DNA from 4 places in the Zooshikella sp. RANM57 genome. Region 4 is predicted to be linked to each of the others. Evidence: predicted binding sites of a transcription regulator. Region 4 holds the regulator's gene; each other region holds the start of a gene.
What was found. The regulator sigma-54, encoded in region 4, starts transcription at its own class of promoters, with help from an activator protein. The targets are predictions, from matches to a motif close to TGGCACNNNNNTTGCTNT.
Positions count from the first base shown of each region.

Region 1: the regulator sigma-54 is predicted to act here: its motif matches at 2,011-2,028, upstream of flgB (flagellar basal body rod protein FlgB).
Region 2: the regulator sigma-54 is predicted to act here: its motif matches at 1,467-1,484, upstream of ACQ96U_RS11325 (pilin).
Region 3: the regulator sigma-54 is predicted to act here: its motif matches at 1,707-1,724, upstream of ACQ96U_RS19395 (RtcB family protein).

Region 1 is NZ_JBOIUB010000003.1:311,103-315,065, forward strand. Features, by position in the region: gene ACQ96U_RS08725 (flagellar hook protein FlgE) at 1-41, opposite strand, end outside; gene ACQ96U_RS08730 (flagellar hook assembly protein FlgD) at 358-1,041, opposite strand; gene flgC (flagellar basal body rod protein FlgC) at 1,090-1,551, opposite strand; gene flgB (flagellar basal body rod protein FlgB) at 1,554-1,964, opposite strand; gene ACQ96U_RS08745 (CheR family methyltransferase) at 2,125-3,186, opposite strand; gene ACQ96U_RS08750 (chemotaxis protein CheV) at 3,219-3,963, opposite strand, start outside.
Region 2 is NZ_JBOIUB010000004.1:379,418-383,380, forward strand. Features, by position in the region: gene pilB (type IV-A pilus assembly ATPase PilB) at 1-1,226, opposite strand, end outside; gene ACQ96U_RS11325 (pilin) at 1,539-1,988, shown strand; gene ACQ96U_RS11330 (hypothetical protein) at 2,037-3,836, shown strand; gene ACQ96U_RS11335 (glycosyltransferase family 2 protein) at 3,849-3,963, shown strand, end outside.
Region 3 is NZ_JBOIUB010000010.1:56,451-60,413, reverse strand. Features, by position in the region: gene ACQ96U_RS19400 (hypothetical protein) at 1-321, shown strand, start outside; gene ACQ96U_RS19395 (RtcB family protein) at 434-1,660, opposite strand; gene ACQ96U_RS19390 (HD domain-containing protein) at 1,819-2,529, shown strand; gene ACQ96U_RS19385 (helix-hairpin-helix domain-containing protein) at 2,612-3,478, opposite strand.
Region 4 is NZ_JBOIUB010000001.1:641,260-645,222, reverse strand. Features, by position in the region: gene lptA (lipopolysaccharide transport periplasmic protein LptA) at 1-49, shown strand, start outside; gene lptB (LPS export ABC transporter ATP-binding protein) at 54-779, shown strand; gene ACQ96U_RS02345 (RNA polymerase factor sigma-54) at 970-2,523, shown strand; gene hpf (ribosome hibernation-promoting factor, HPF/YfiA family) at 2,651-2,959, shown strand; gene ptsN (PTS IIA-like nitrogen regulatory protein PtsN) at 2,928-3,449, shown strand; gene rapZ (RNase adapter RapZ) at 3,632-3,963, shown strand, end outside.

The sequences.
Region 1 (3,963 bases), on a different contig from region 4:
GAAGCGGCTTTCAGTCCGCTTAAGCCAGTATTAAACGACATATTGCGCTCCTTTATTCATTAATTCCGTCAAGGATGCATAATGAATCTTTCAAGAACCATAAATCTTTTATGATTCATGTTATGCGCACTCTCCTTAGCACCAATCCTAACGGGTCAGCCAAGCTGTTCCAATTTTCTTCCAGACAATTGGCAATCTTTTAAATAACCAGTGAATAAAAATGGATAAATATTTTTTTATTTCTCAAACTAACAGATTATCACCACATAATTTTTTTATAAGCTTTACCTAACGATATAGCGATACCCAAAATTCAAAATCAAATTCTGTGACAAAAAAATCAGACATTAATAATATTTAAAGTATACGTTTAACATCACTTAATTTAACAGAGCCAACGCCCGCTAAATTTAGTGTTAAGTCATTGAACGTACCAAGGGTTACGCTATCCACATTCGTACTCATCATTGTTGATAAAGCCACGCCTTGATTATCTAATACCCCTGACGCTCGAAAACTGTATACGCCGGTAGGCATGGCCTGACCATTACTGTCTTTACCATCCCATTTAAAATCTACAGCACCTGCAGGCTGTAAACCTAAATCAATCTGCCTGACCAGTACACCTGAGCTATTAAATACATCCACTCTTACCGGACTGGATGCAGGCAAGTCAACCACACCTTGTACTTCACTTCCCGCATTAAGTTGTGTGCGAGATGTCTGAACTAAAACAGAACGACCGACCAACGCTGACGCTTGTAATGCCTGACTCGACGTAAATGCTGAAGACATACTTGTCACAGTTTGATTTAAATTGGTAATCCCTTCTACCGTACTAAATTGTGCCAACTGTGCGATAAATTCTTCATTTTTTTGAGGGTTTAACGGATCCTGATTTTTTAATTGTTCAATCATCAGCTTTAAAAATTGATCCTGACCCAGTTCCTGATTGCCTTTCGCGGAAGAGGGCTCCTCTAGCGTATACTTATCTACAACAGCATTTGCTGTCGTATTTGGGGTCTGATTAATTGTACTCATGAGAGCACCTCGCTCACCTTAGTGCTAACCACAAAACTATCAGCCATATTACTGACCCAATGTCAGTACCTTTTGCAACATCGTTTTTGCTGTATTCATAATCTCAACATTCACTTGAAATGAACGGGAAGCTGAAATCATATCCGTCATTTCCTCAACAACATTGATGTTCGGGTAATACACATATCCCTTTTCATCGGCCATCGGATGATCAGGTTCGTAACGTGCCTGAGGTGTTGCATTATCTTCAACTATCGCTTGCACCATCACCCCTCTTCCCTGCTCCTGATACACAGTACTTTCATCACTAAAAACAGAGTCCTGCCAAAAAGGATCTTCGTTAACGCGGGTTTCCATCACTTTAAAAAATGGCTTTCGTCCTTTATACACCTCATTGATACTACTACTGGCAGTTTCTGCGTTAGCAACATTACTGGCAACCGTATTTAAACGTACCGACTGCGCTGACATACCACTTCCTGATATATTGAAAATATTGGTCAAAGACATAATTAATTACCCTTAATCGCAGTTTTTAATGACTTAAAACTACCATTTAAAAACTCAAAGCCGGCCTGAAAATCCATTGCATTACGGGCAAAGAGTGAGTGCTCCTGTTGGGTATCCACTGTATTGCCATCAATCGCAGGTTGAATCGGCGTACGATAAAGCACTTCAGGTCCACTGTATTCTGTAGGCGCCGTTTGTATATGTTGTTCATTGGTAACATTAAGCGGCAATTGATTGCCCCTAGGTGTATTATCAACAGCTTGTTTTAGTGCTTGCTTAAAATCAATATCCCTAGCCTTAAACCCAGGGGTATCAGCATTGGCAAAGTTATTAGCAATAATTTCTGCTCTTGCGGCTCTAACTTGCAGTGCATAAGGATGCACGCCTAACGCATTATCAAAACTGATGGCCATAAAAACTCCCTTGCCAAATAAACCGAGTAGTTTTCTACTTAGCTTTAAGGCAAAGCCCATGCCATTAAAATTTTTACATAATTTTCAGTAAGTTAAGTAAGACCAACAAAACCAACACCCAGGAGACGGCAATCAATTTCCTTTCTCTTGAGACGTAAACTTACCGCTTAAATGGTTCTGGTTTATTTGAGGAAGGCTTAATCGAAGAAGTAGTGGGTCTTGTTGTAGAGGAAGATGTACTGGTTGGTTTTCGCGTTGGTACAGATGCTGTTGCCGAACCTGTTGCTCTTGGCATTCTCGTTTCAGGTGTGGATGGTTTTGCCCGACTCGTTGATTTGCCTGCACGAGCAAATACATCCGCATTATTAGGTTTTGCCATGTACATTATACCAGGTCGACACTGAACCATTTCATATAAGTCAGATAAACCATTTAATGCTTCAGATGCACCTAAAAATAAAAAACCACCTGGTTTAAGTGTCTTATAAATTCGGCTTAGAATATCTAACTTCAGTTCTGCAGAGAAATAGATTAATACATTGCGGCAAAAAACAATATCAAATTTACCTAAACTAGCATAACTTTCTTGCAGGTTAATAATACGAAATTCAACACGCTGTTTTATGTGGGGTTTAACCACCCAGCGCTTTCCTTGTAAGGCCGTAAAGTAACGCTGTAAACGTTCATCCGATAGTCCCCTGCCTAACGCAAGAGAATCATATTCTCCAGCCATCGCTTCAGCCATGACTTTACTAGACAAATCAGTTGCAACAATTTTAACATCACCTTTTAACATGCCTAGATTATTTCGTTCAAACTCATCAATCGCCATTGCAATCGAGTAAGGCTCTTGTCCAGTAGAGCAGGCGGCGGACCAAATGCGAATATTTTGCTGACGCCTTTCTTTTACTAGTTCAGGTAAAATTCTGTTTTTTAAAACATCATAAGGATAATTATCCCGAAACCATAATGTCTCATTTGTCGTCATCGCATCTATAACTTTACCACGCAAGTCACCACGAGGATTTTTTTCTATCTGAGACACCAACTCCGTGAGAGAATTAATATTGTTTTCCGCTAGAATTTTTCTTAAACGGCTTTTGACTAAGTACTCCTTATTTTTACCTAAAACAATACCACTGCTTTTCTCCAAAAAAAGACTAAAGACTTCAAAGTCATTGGTTGGGACTGTTCGCTTCGGTTGAGAACCAAATTCGGCCACAGAAATTACCCCATATCGATGCTAACCTGTAATTAACCCGTTAGTATTTGGATTCGTTCCATTACAGCACCCGCTAATAAATCGGGGTTAAACTTAGCAATAAAATCATTTGCTCCTACTTTTTCCACCATCGCTTTATTGAAAACGCCACTCAATGATGTATGAAGCACAATATGCATATCATTAATCCGTGGATCATTTCTAATCGCAGATGTTAGTGTGTAGCCATCCATTTCAGGCATTTCTATATCAGAGACAATCATAAGGAGTTCATCCTTAGGACTAACCCCATGCTCAATCAACTCCATAAGGTATTCTAAGGCTTCACGACCATCATTTTTGGCCACTACCTCAATACCTAATGACTCAATACAGCGCTGTACTTGTTTACGCGCGATTGCTGAGTCATCAACAATTAATATCTTCTTATTCGCTAAGTCATCGGTTGGTTCATGACGAACAACATCCTCTGAAAGCTCTTCATTCATCGGAGAAACTTCTGCAAGGATCTTTTCAACATCTATGATTTCAACCAGTTTATCATCCACTTTGGTTACAGCAGTTAGGTAATGATCTCGTCCTGTGCCTTTGGGCGGTGGATGTATTTCTTCCCAATTCATATTGACAATTCTGTCGACCATCCGTACTAAAAAACCCTGAACTTTCATGTTGTATTCAGTAATGATTACAAAACAATTCTCTACATCATCCAGAGCACTTCGACCTGTAGCCATATTCATATCCAATATGGGGATGGTACCTCCCCTGATATTGGCA
Region 2 (3,963 bases), on a different contig from region 4:
TTTATTGCGATAGAAGCTGTTTCAATATCCCGGATCTCTCCCACCATGATAATATCTGGGTCTTGACGTAAGAAGGCACGCAACGCTTGGGCAAAGTCCATACCTTGTTTGGGATTGACATTAACCTGGTTGATACCTTCAAGGTTGATTTCTACAGGGTCCTCTGCTGTGGAGATGTTGCGCTCTACGGTATTGAGAATGTTAAGACCAGTATACAGTGATACTGTTTTACCACTACCTGTGGGTCCCGTGACCAAAATCATACCTTGAGGTTGCATCAGGGCAGCCATATAAAGCTCTTTCTGCGCTTCCTCATAACCAAGGCTGTCAATCCCCATTTGCGCACTGGTTGGGTCAAGGATACGCAATACTATTTTTTCACCCCATAGGGTTGGACAGGTATTCACTCTGAAATCTATGGACTTGGTCTTGGATAGCCGCATTTTGATACGACCATCTTGAGGTTTACGGCGCTCAGAAATATCCATTGAGGACATTATTTTTAAGCGTGAAGATATCCGTGGGGCTAAGCTGATAGGGGGTCTAGCCGCTTCATGTAGCACACCATCAGTACGAAAACGTACCCGATACGTTTTTTCATAAGGTTCAAAGTGTAAATCTGATGATCCCCCTTTAATGGCTGACAGCAGCATCTTGTTTACAAATTTCACAACAGGAGCATCATCAGCTTCGCTGGCGACAGGGCCACCTTCTTCCTTGTCTTCATCAACTGCACTAATATCAAGGTCTTCTAAACCTTCATCATCAAGATCGGATAAGCCATCATCTGTGGTATCAAGAAACTTCTCGATAGCGGTATTAAGCTTATCTTCTTCAACCAACACTGAATCGATGTTGAGACCTGTGTTAAAGCGAATTTCATCAAGAGCCGCTAAATTCGTAGGATCTGATACGGCAATAAAAAGTCTTGTTCCTCGTTTGTATAGAGGAATCGTATGGTGTTTACGAATGAGTTTTTCATCAACAACATCTTTTGGCGCAAGCTCAAAGTCAAAGCTATTCAAATCCATCAGGGGGGAGCCAAACTCCTCAGAAGCCAATCGTGCAACATCCAATGGTTTGACAAAATCAGATTGAACCAAATGGGTCACAAAAGGAATTTTCTGCTTTGAAGCTTCTTGGTAAGCATTTCGTGCTGTTTCTTCGTCAAGCAGTTTGTCATCAACAAGTCTTTTGGCAAGACCGGTGAGCATGATTCTGGACATGAAATAGTTACTACTGTGTCTAGTTGATGAAGGATACGCAAAGTATAGATTGAAAAGTAGCAATCTATAAAAGAGATATAATTAACATAAAGTATGTGACAAATTTTGTCACTAAGTGGTGATAAAGGTAACTGTTTAAAATTGATCCTGACATCAATCTGTATTAGTTATCGTGTTAAGTTTTCAGAAAGATACAGTATATTAATGCTAATTAAGTGAGTGCATACTAACTAAACAAATTGGCATTGGCATTGCTCTCACATCCGTACTATGACTATTCAAGTGAATAGGATTTGATCGGAGGAGCTTCACATGAAAAAAATGCAACAAGGTTTTACGTTAATTGAATTGATGATCGTTGTTGCGATCATTGGTATTTTGGCGGCGGTAGCTATACCTGCCTATCAGGATTATACGGTTAGAGCAAAAATGTCTGAAGCTGTGTTGGCTTTGACACCAGCAAAAATGTCAGTTTCTGAATTCTATTTGTCTCAAGGATCTATGCCTCGTACTGCAGCAGCTGCTGGATTTACAACTACTATAGATAGTGATTATGTAAGTGATATTGCTATGACTTGGAATAGTGTCTCTAAAGTTACTATTACAGTAGATATTAAAGCTATGGGGGGGGATACAGCAGATGATCAGTCCTTTGTACTTGAAGGTACTGGAAGTAGTGCAAAAGTGCAATGGGATTGTAAGTCACTTAGTTCGGGTGGTGTAGATCCAAAATATTTGCCAGCTTCATGCCGTGACTCGTAGATCATTAAAATTTTCTAACGGCCAAAAGGCCGTTAGAAAATAAGCAAAATGAGTATAATTCAGAGTTATAATTTAAAAACTGTAGGAGCAGTTATAGTTGCCTTTACTATAATAGTGCTTTCTTATTCTCCTTCCTTTAAAGGTGGTTATTTATTTGATGATTATGCAAATATCACAAAAAATCCATTCTTCAATCACAATAGTATTATAACCATTGAGTCTATTCGCAAAGCTGCATTCAGTAATTTTTATATGGATTTTAACCGTCCTTTAGCAATGGCGTCACTATATTTAGATTACAAGCTTTCAGGTGGAGACTCAACAGTCCAAAGAGTGATAAATTTACTCATCCATCTGATAAACATGGTATTGGTTTATTTGGTTTTAAAGAAAATTTCAACTGTTTATTTGTTAAACTTGAATAGTTGTGAGCTAGTAATAATGTCTTTGATATGGGGGATACTGCCCATTAATGTTTCTGCTGTAGCCTATATTGTGCAAAGAATGACATTGTTAAGTTTCTTTTTCTCTATTTTGTCAATACTAATATATTTTAATTATAATGAACGTCGAGGTGTTTGGCGTATATTTTTAATGTTTTTCTGTGTTTTTTTAGGTTTTTTGTGTAAAGAAAATTCGCTGGTCGCTCTTGCCGTTATTTTTTTTTATGACTGGGTTTTTAAAGGTGATCTTTATAAAGCTATGCTCGTATTGTTTTTAGTAGTGTCAATTTTATTCATTATAAATTACGAGTATTTTTTTTCAGGTTATGATGCAAGAGTATACACCCCATATGAAAGAATTATAACTCAGTCAAGAATAATTTTTTTATACTTAAAAAGTATAATTATTCCTGACTATAATGAGCTCTCACTATATCATGATGATGTAGTACCTTCCGAAAGTATTTTTAGACCATTGACAACACTAGTTTCGTTATTAGTTTTATTGGTGGTATTTTTATTCTGTCTAATTAAAAATAAAACGTTAGTTAGCTTTGGTGTGGCTTGGTTTTTGTTAGGTCACTCGATAGAGTCAACTATTTTGCCACTAGAATTAGCTTTTGAACACAGAAATTATTTCCCTTCAGTTGGCATAGTTATCTCATTTATGGCTTTATATAAAAAAGCAAGTTTAAGTGGTAGGCTAATTGTAATTTCTTCATATATTGTATTTTTATCAATGTCAACTTATTCATACAGCAAATATTGGGGGGGGGAGATTGAAGCTATTTTAAAAAAAGCTTACAGAAAAGATAATTCCTTAAGGCAAAATATGTATGCGGCACATATTTATGTGGCGGAATATGATCAAGCTGAAGGAGTGGTTAAAGAAAAATACGCAGACTTAGTAAGATATTTTTTTAATAGAGCAAAAAAATCGTATAATTCAGGGTTGTCACCTTATTTTGATCAGATTATTTTTGAGTCTAGATCGAAAAAATATTTTTTTGATGAAAGTTTTGAAAAAATAATGGGTATCGCAACATTAAATAAAATAGATCAGTCATCAATTAATTCGTTCTATAATTTGACTGAATGTATTGTTAAGGTTGAATGTGTTATAGAAGATGGTAAATATAAACAAATATTTGATGCTTTATATAGCAATCAAAGTTTGAATAATACAAAAAAAAGTGAGCTTCTATTGAGGTTGTCGAAAAAATATTATTCAGAAAATAAAATAGATATGGCAATAGCTGTTTCTTTAAAAGCAAGTGAGTTGGATGTGCAAAATATAAATGCATATCTTCACTTGCATAAATATTTGTATGAGTATGGTGATATCGATAAAGCACAGTATTATAAAATGAAGGTAAAGGCGTATGATAGATATAATCTTTTTTGAGTAGAGGTGGTAATGAATTTAACTGTTATATTGCCATGTAAAAATGAAGGGAATTCACTAGCTAAACTTCTGCCAAGAATAAAAAATATAACAAATGAAATTATTGTTATAAATGATGCATCTATAG
Region 3 (3,963 bases), on a different contig from region 4:
TGGAAAATAACTAAACAGCCTATGTACTTTGGTGAACTAAAATCTAGCAGTGATCTGGCGCCATTATACAAAAGCTTTCATGTAACAATGAAAGAAAATTTGGCCATTCATATATACTCGCTATATATTGAGAAAAATAATCAAAAATTCATGTATGCTACGATCGCAGAAGTTCATCAACCAACTTACTTAACGCTCAATGATTTAAAAGAAATATATAATAAAGATTATGATAATTTTAATAAACCGACTGACCATGTTCAGCAAATAATATCGCTTATTCACGATAAAATTAAATCCTTAACTATACCAACAACATAATATCCCTATTTAATTAAAACAAAAAATAAGCACTATTATAAGCGCTTATGCTTCCCCCTCATTAAAGGGCACCTCTAAAGTATCTTAAGGCTAAGACTTAATCTTACCAAAACTAACCTTTTACACAGACAATTTGTTTGAGCGTATAAACGACTTCTATCAAGTCAGACTGCGCAGCCATGACTTTATCAATCGGTTTATACGCGGCGGGCGTTTCATCTATAACAGCTTCATCTTTACGACACTCTACTCCTTGTGTTGCCGCTAAGTGTTCTGCCAATGTAACCACTTTCTTTGCTTGAGTTCGAGACATAACACGCCCAGCACCATGGCTACAGCTATGAAAGCTTTCAGGATTACCCTTACCTCGCACAATAAACGATTTTGCCCCCATGCTTCCAGGAATAATCCCTAACTGTCCCTCTTTGGCACTCACAGCACCTTTGCGAGTAACCCATACATCATTACCATAATGATGCTCACGATTCACATAGTTATGATGGCAGTTAACGGCCTCAACATGCGCCTCAAACGTTCGATGCAATACCTTTTGGACAGCCTGAATCACCCGCTGCATCATGACCTCTCGATTAATACGAGCATAGTTTTGAGCCCATTCAACACTTTGCATATAGTCCGCAAATAACTCAGAACCTTCAGGCAAGTAAGCCAAATCTCGGTCAGGCAACTGAATTTGCCAACGCTCCATTTCTTTCTTAGCAAGTTCAATAAAGTGGGTTCCAATTCTGTTACCCACACCACGGGAGCCACTATGCAACATAAACCACACACTGTCTTTTTCATCCAGACACACTTCGATAAAGTGATTGCCTGTGCCTAAGGTTCCCAAGTGATTCACATTATTGGTTTGTTTTAATACAGCATGCTTTTCCTGCAGCTGATCAAAGACAGTAGCTAATGAACGCCATGCACAAGCTACATCATGAGGAATATCTCCCCAGGCACCTTTATCACGCCCTTTTCTGGCTCTCGCTGACCGCCCATGAGGAACAGCTTGCTCAATTGCACTTCGAATTCCGCCAAGATTTTCAGGTAAGTCACTGGCTGTTAAGGAAGTTTTGCACGCCATCATACCGCAACCGATATCCACACCTACTGCAGCGGGGATGACACAATCAATAGTAGGTACCACACTACCTATTGTGGCTCCCTTACCAAGATGCACATCAGGCATTACCGCCAACCACTTATATACAAAGGGCAATTGCGCTATATTCAATAATTGTTGTTTAGCAGCTTGTTCAAAGGCAACATCACATGTCCACGCTTTAATGGGTACACCTTTTTGCCCTTGAACAACTTCATATTTTCTACACATTGGAATGTTATCTCGTTTAGTCAAATAAAAGTAAGATAATCAACATTAAACAAAGACCATGCCAAAAATTTTTTACTTAAAATTCAATGGGATATTAAATAACTCTCTAACTCTGACTATCTATAAAGATAGATAGTTATCAATAAAGTGAAAGCCATATGTCCGCCGACTCTATATCTTCCCAATTACTGCATCATCCAGTCATTCGTAAACTTTATGGTACCTGGCGACAATCCCTTTATGCGGCAAAAGCAGAGTGTGACCACCAAACTCAATATGAGGTTTTTGCCCATCTCATTTCACAATATCAACAGCCTCACCGCCACTACCATACTATCTACCATCTGGCACATTTGATAACGCTTGCAGAACGGTTTGCTCACTTATGTCAGGACTTGCCAAGCATTATTTTGACCATCTTTTATCATGATAGTGTGTATAAAAGATTCAGTAAGAAAAACGAAATAGAAAGTGCCAAACAAGCTGCACAAGCATTACCACTACTGGGTGTGGATACGACTCACATTGAAAAAATCAGCCAATGGATACTTGCTACAGAGCAACATCAACCCAGTTCAAACAGTAAAGATGAGCAATTTTTTCTTGATTTAGATCTAGCTATACTTGCAACACCTGAAGCACTTTATCGGAGGTACCAGCAACAAGTGCGTATGGAGCACCGTTATATACCCTTATGGTTATACCGACGCTTAAGGAACAAAGTACTTTCCAGGTTAATATCGCGCCCAACCCTTTATTTTACACCTACATTACAATCACGTTGGGAAGAGCAGGCTAGAATCAATATCCGACAAGAAATTCTGGGAGAAAGGGCCACTACATCTGACTATAAGGAATGTGGTATTTGAAACATTTTCAATAGCAAAAAAAAGCTACCTTTCGGTAGCTAGCAACATGTTGTTGGAAACAAAAATTGGTCTACAGGCCGTGCTAAGAAGCAGCCTGACGAATATTCTCAAGTGTTTTCTTGCCCACTCTTGGCAAAGAGGTCAGTACCTCTTCAGGAGCTGCAGCAATTGCGTCTAATGACGTATAGCCTTGATTAAACAGTGTTTTTGCATTAGCGAGTGATAAACCGGTGATGACACGAGTTTCCTCTTTAATAATCAAGTCACTCATCCAGTTTTCTTTGCTTTTAAGCTTTTTTTGCCCCCAGCTATTCCACAGTGGATTTGCATCCATTTTAGCGCTCAACACTTTTAACTTTTCCTCATACGCTAAATTGCTTTCAACTGTTTCTCGGCAGGTTATTAAAAATGCTAAATACTCTGACTCCTCAACAAAGCCAATATCACTTTTAAACATGCCATTTTCATCAGTACGAAGTGCAAAATCAGCTGAACTTATCCACTCACCATTTTTCTTTTGTGTCAGCTCTTCAGGCAGTTCAGCAACGTGTTTACCATGCTGCTGAAGCACATCCAATGAAGTATATAATGTTAAGTTAGCAGCAAATACAAACGCGCCTCCTTCGGCCAGTGTTTGTGGCTCTATAGGAGTATCTTCACGTTCATCTTGTGTCACTGTAACCTGTTTAACATCCTCATCTTGTTCACTCGACTCAGGACAAGTCGAGTCAAACTGCGTTGACTTGTCTTGTGGCTCATTCTCTGCCACGGCAGCTTGAATATCCTCTGAAGACTGATCGTGAATAACTGGCTGATTATTCGCAATATTTTCTTGAGCCTGATGCGTTTTATCCTGCTGATCATTCAGATGATCATTATTATTTGTCTTATCACTAGTGTCATCTTCACTAGTTTTAGCACTAAACCATGAAAAGAGTTTTTTAAACATTCAGCCTCCGTCATTAAAACGTACTGAAAGTATCTTCAATAATGACTTACTTATGATGACTACTACTTCCATTTCGTAAACATGAACAACATGCCGTATAGGTTTTCATATCACCACATTCTCTGTATATCCCTTGTTATCAGCATATACAACTTATGGCAAATGATAAGCGTCATAAATTCAAGTCCCTATTGAAAATATAATATATACAGTGAAATAAAGTTACACGGGGTAAGAAGTCAATACTACTCTATGATAAAAAGCGTTGACCAGTTACAAACCAATAATCAAATAAAAAAACACTATATTTATGAGATAACTCACACTATAAAATAGTACTTAAGCAATATGAATATCACAACAATACACAAAAAAACATAATGTCACATGAATATATCCTCAACGAAAGATCGTTAAGTGCAACTATCAAGTAACGATAATGTATCATGCTTCGAAATTTTAAGCTAAAGAGTAGCACCCTTAAA
Region 4 (3,963 bases):
CGGCAAGCAACGTGTTGAGATGATTCTGCAACCCACTAAGACGAAGTAACTCTATGCCTGTCCTACAAGCCCAAAATCTGGCAAAAAGCTATAAAGGCCGTCAAGTTGTAAAAGAAGTCTCACTTCATATTGAAAGTGGTCAAATCGTTGGTTTGCTTGGTCCTAATGGTGCAGGGAAAACAACTACATTTTATATGATCGTTGGCTTGGTTAGGTCTGATCATGGCCAAGTACAAATAGATGAACAGGATATTACACATCTACCAATGCATGGTAGAGCACGTGCAGGAATTGGTTACTTACCACAAGAAGCGTCTATTTTTCGTAAACTGTCTGTCAGTGAAAATATTATGGGGATTTTAGAAACCCGTAAGGATTTAAATCGTCAACAGCGAGAAGAAAAACTTAACCAATTACTTGAAGAGTTCAATGTAACCCACCTCAGAAATAGTTTGGGCATGAGCTTATCTGGAGGAGAACGCAGACGGGTTGAAATTGCTCGTGCACTGGCAACAGAACCTTCATTTATCCTATTAGATGAACCTTTTGCTGGGGTTGACCCCATATCTGTAAATGATATAAAAATGATAGTAACTCATTTAAAAGAAAGAGGCATTGGTGTACTGATTACCGATCACAATGTTCGAGAAACACTTGATATTTGCGAGTTAGCCTACATAGTAAGTGAAGGACAGATAATCGCTCAAGGTTCTGCGAGTGATGTAATGGCCAACCAAAAAGTCAAGGATGTTTATCTTGGACACCAATTCAAAATCTAAGACAAGTAGCCTGGTCGCGCATATAATGTGTTAATGTATGAGATGCGGCCACTCATTATTCTCTTTCACTGTTGACTGAATTACTAATGTGGCAGCATTCATTCACCACAATGACAGGTACTGTTTAGTGGCATATTAATAGATAAATTTCAGCATTTGCTTTGTTGCAGTGTAGGTAAACCAACTAATTATGAAGCCATCCTTAGTTTTAAAAATGGGCCAACAGCTGACAATGACGCCTCAGCTGCAACAGGCCATTAAACTACTTCAGTTGTCTACGCTTGACTTGCAACAAGAAATTCAGCAAGCCTTAGACTCCAACCCATTACTTGAACTTATTGAAGACGCTTCAGACTCAAATATGAATAATGAGTCAGCTGACTCCTCTGATGAACAACACGCTGAGTTCAACCAAGAAGCTCCCTCAAGTTCCAATGGTGATGGCAGCAATATTGATGCTACGTCTAGCACTACTTCTCAAGAACAAGAGAGTGATGGTGAATCTCTTTATGAGGATCAGTGGGCGGAGCAAATTCCATCGGAGCTATCGGTTGATACCGCCTGGGATGACGTCTATGACCCAATACTGCCAACGACTGGAAGCTCATCTTCTAACACCGATGAAGATTTTGACTATACCGCTAGAAACAGCACTGCAGAAACAATACAGACACACTTACACTGGCAGCTTAACCTTACCCCACTCAGCGATAATGACCGCCTGATTGCCATTGCAATTATTGATGCAGTTGATGAAAGCGGCTATTTAACCTGTACCCTGGAAGACATTCTGGAAAGCTTTGACCCAGAACTTGAGATAGAGCTTGATGAAGTCGTTGCCGTTCACCGCTTACTAAAACAATTTGACCCTGTTGGCGTTGCCGCTCGCGATTTAAAAGAGTGCCTTTTAACTCAGTTGACACAACTCAGTGCAAATACGCCTTTTGTGGAAGAAGCGAAGCTAATCACTCAAAAGTATCTCCATTTATTAGGCAATCACGACTACAATCAACTTATGCGAAAAGCAAAGTTGAAAGAAGAGCAGTTGAAACAAGCCATCCTGTTGATACAAAGTTTAAATCCACGGCCTGGCTCTGTTATTCAAGATGAGAACTCTGAATATATCGTTCCAGATGTCATTGTTCAAAAAAGAAATGATCGCTGGAGTGTAGAACTTAATACCGATGCCACCCCCCGTCTTCGCATCAATGCAAGCTATGCATCTTTAGTCAAACGTGCAGACAGCAGTTCTGACAATACCTATATTAAAAATCATCTCCAGGAAGCACGCTGGTTTATAAAAAGTTTGCAGAGCCGTAATGAAACATTAATGCGAGTTGCTAGCTGTATTGTTGAGCACCAAAAGGGCTTTTTAGAGTACGGAGAAGAAGCCATGAAACCTTTAGTGCTCCATGATATTGCAGAAGCCGTTGGCATGCATGAGTCAACAATATCAAGAGTAACAACTCAAAAATATATGCACACCCCTCGTGGTATATTTGAACTGAAGTATTTTTTCTCCAGTCATGTCAGTACCTCATCGGGTGGAGAATGCTCATCAACAGCAATCCGAGCCATCATAAAAAAATTGATCGCGGCGGAAAATGCGCGAAAACCTTTATCTGATAGTAAAATAGCCAAGCTTCTAGAAGAACAAGGAATAAAAGTGGCAAGACGAACTATCGCTAAGTACCGAGAGTCACTTTCTATTCCGCCTTCTAACGAGCGAAAACGGTTGGTGTAAGAAAGCGTTATAGGGTGACAAACAACCCTATTACCCCTACTCAATTGATTAGGGATGTTGTGGAGTCAGTAGTAGTACACAGTTTCTACTGATAGACTGTAAATCGGATCACTTAGGAGATCGATGCATGCAAATAAATATTAGTGGTCACCACGTTGATATTACCGATCCGCTGCGCCAATATGTTATCAGCAAGTTTGAGCGGTTGGAGCGGCACTTTGATAGCATTACCAATGTGCAAGTTACTTTAAGTGTTGAAAAACTTCGACAAAAAGCTGAGACCACTTTACATATAAGAGGTGCAGATATTCGCGCGGAAGCGGAATCTGAAGACATGTATGCAGCGATTGACATGCTTGTCGATAAGTTAGATCGTCAACTTCTAAAACACAAAGAGAAAAACCTTGACCGTTTACAGGGCGCAGGAGCCCGTTAAACCGGCCATTGCTGGAGATTGTAAAAACGCAATGAAACTCGAACAGATTCTTGCCCCGGAGTGCACCGCTTGTGATGTCGAGGGTGGCAGTAAAAAAAGAACGTTAGAGCAAATTGCAGATATCCTGGCCGGTTACCGGCCAGGCATAGGTGCTAGCGAACTTTTTGATAGTCTTATTACCAGAGAACGACTGGGAAGTACTGGATTCGGCAATGGCATTGCACTTCCCCACTGCAGATTAACCAACTGTGAAAAACCCATGGCGGCTTTACTAAAGCTTCGTGAACCCATCGAGTTTGACGCAATGGATAATCACCCAGTTGATTTAATTTTTGCACTTATAGTTCCAGAAGAAGCTACTTCTGAGCATTTAGCAATATTGCAACTTGTTGCTGAACGGTTTGAAAATGCCAGTTTCAGAAATAGGCTGCGTAATGCTCAAAGCAATCATGAACTTTATGAGCTTGCTATTGCCCCTCTTCCTAATTAACAGGTCACACACAACCATCTTGCTTTAACGCTTCATTTATTTTTACTCCAAATGACGGACTTCACTGTAGCTTGGCTACAACAAGAAGCCGTCATTTTGGTGTACACTATACATGCAGTGTAATAATAATATGGCGCGCATAATAAAAGCCAACTCACAACCATGGTACACATAAAAGTCGTATGAAACTTGTTATCATTAGTGGTCGATCAGGTTCAGGTAAAAGTACAGGGCTACATGTGCTTGAAGACCAAGGTTTTTTCTGTATCGATAATTTACCCTTAGTTTTACTTCCTGATTTAGCGAAAGAGCTGCAAAAAGCTTATTTAGACCGTGTAGCTGTCAGTATTGACGCCCGAAATATACGACAAGAGCTATCTCGCTTTCCGGAAATTATTAACCGGATAAAACAACAACAAGTTGATGCTGAGGTTATTTATCTTGATGCTGATGACGAAGAACTTTTAAAACGCTTTAGTGAAACTCGACGAAAACACCCATTAAGCAACCATAA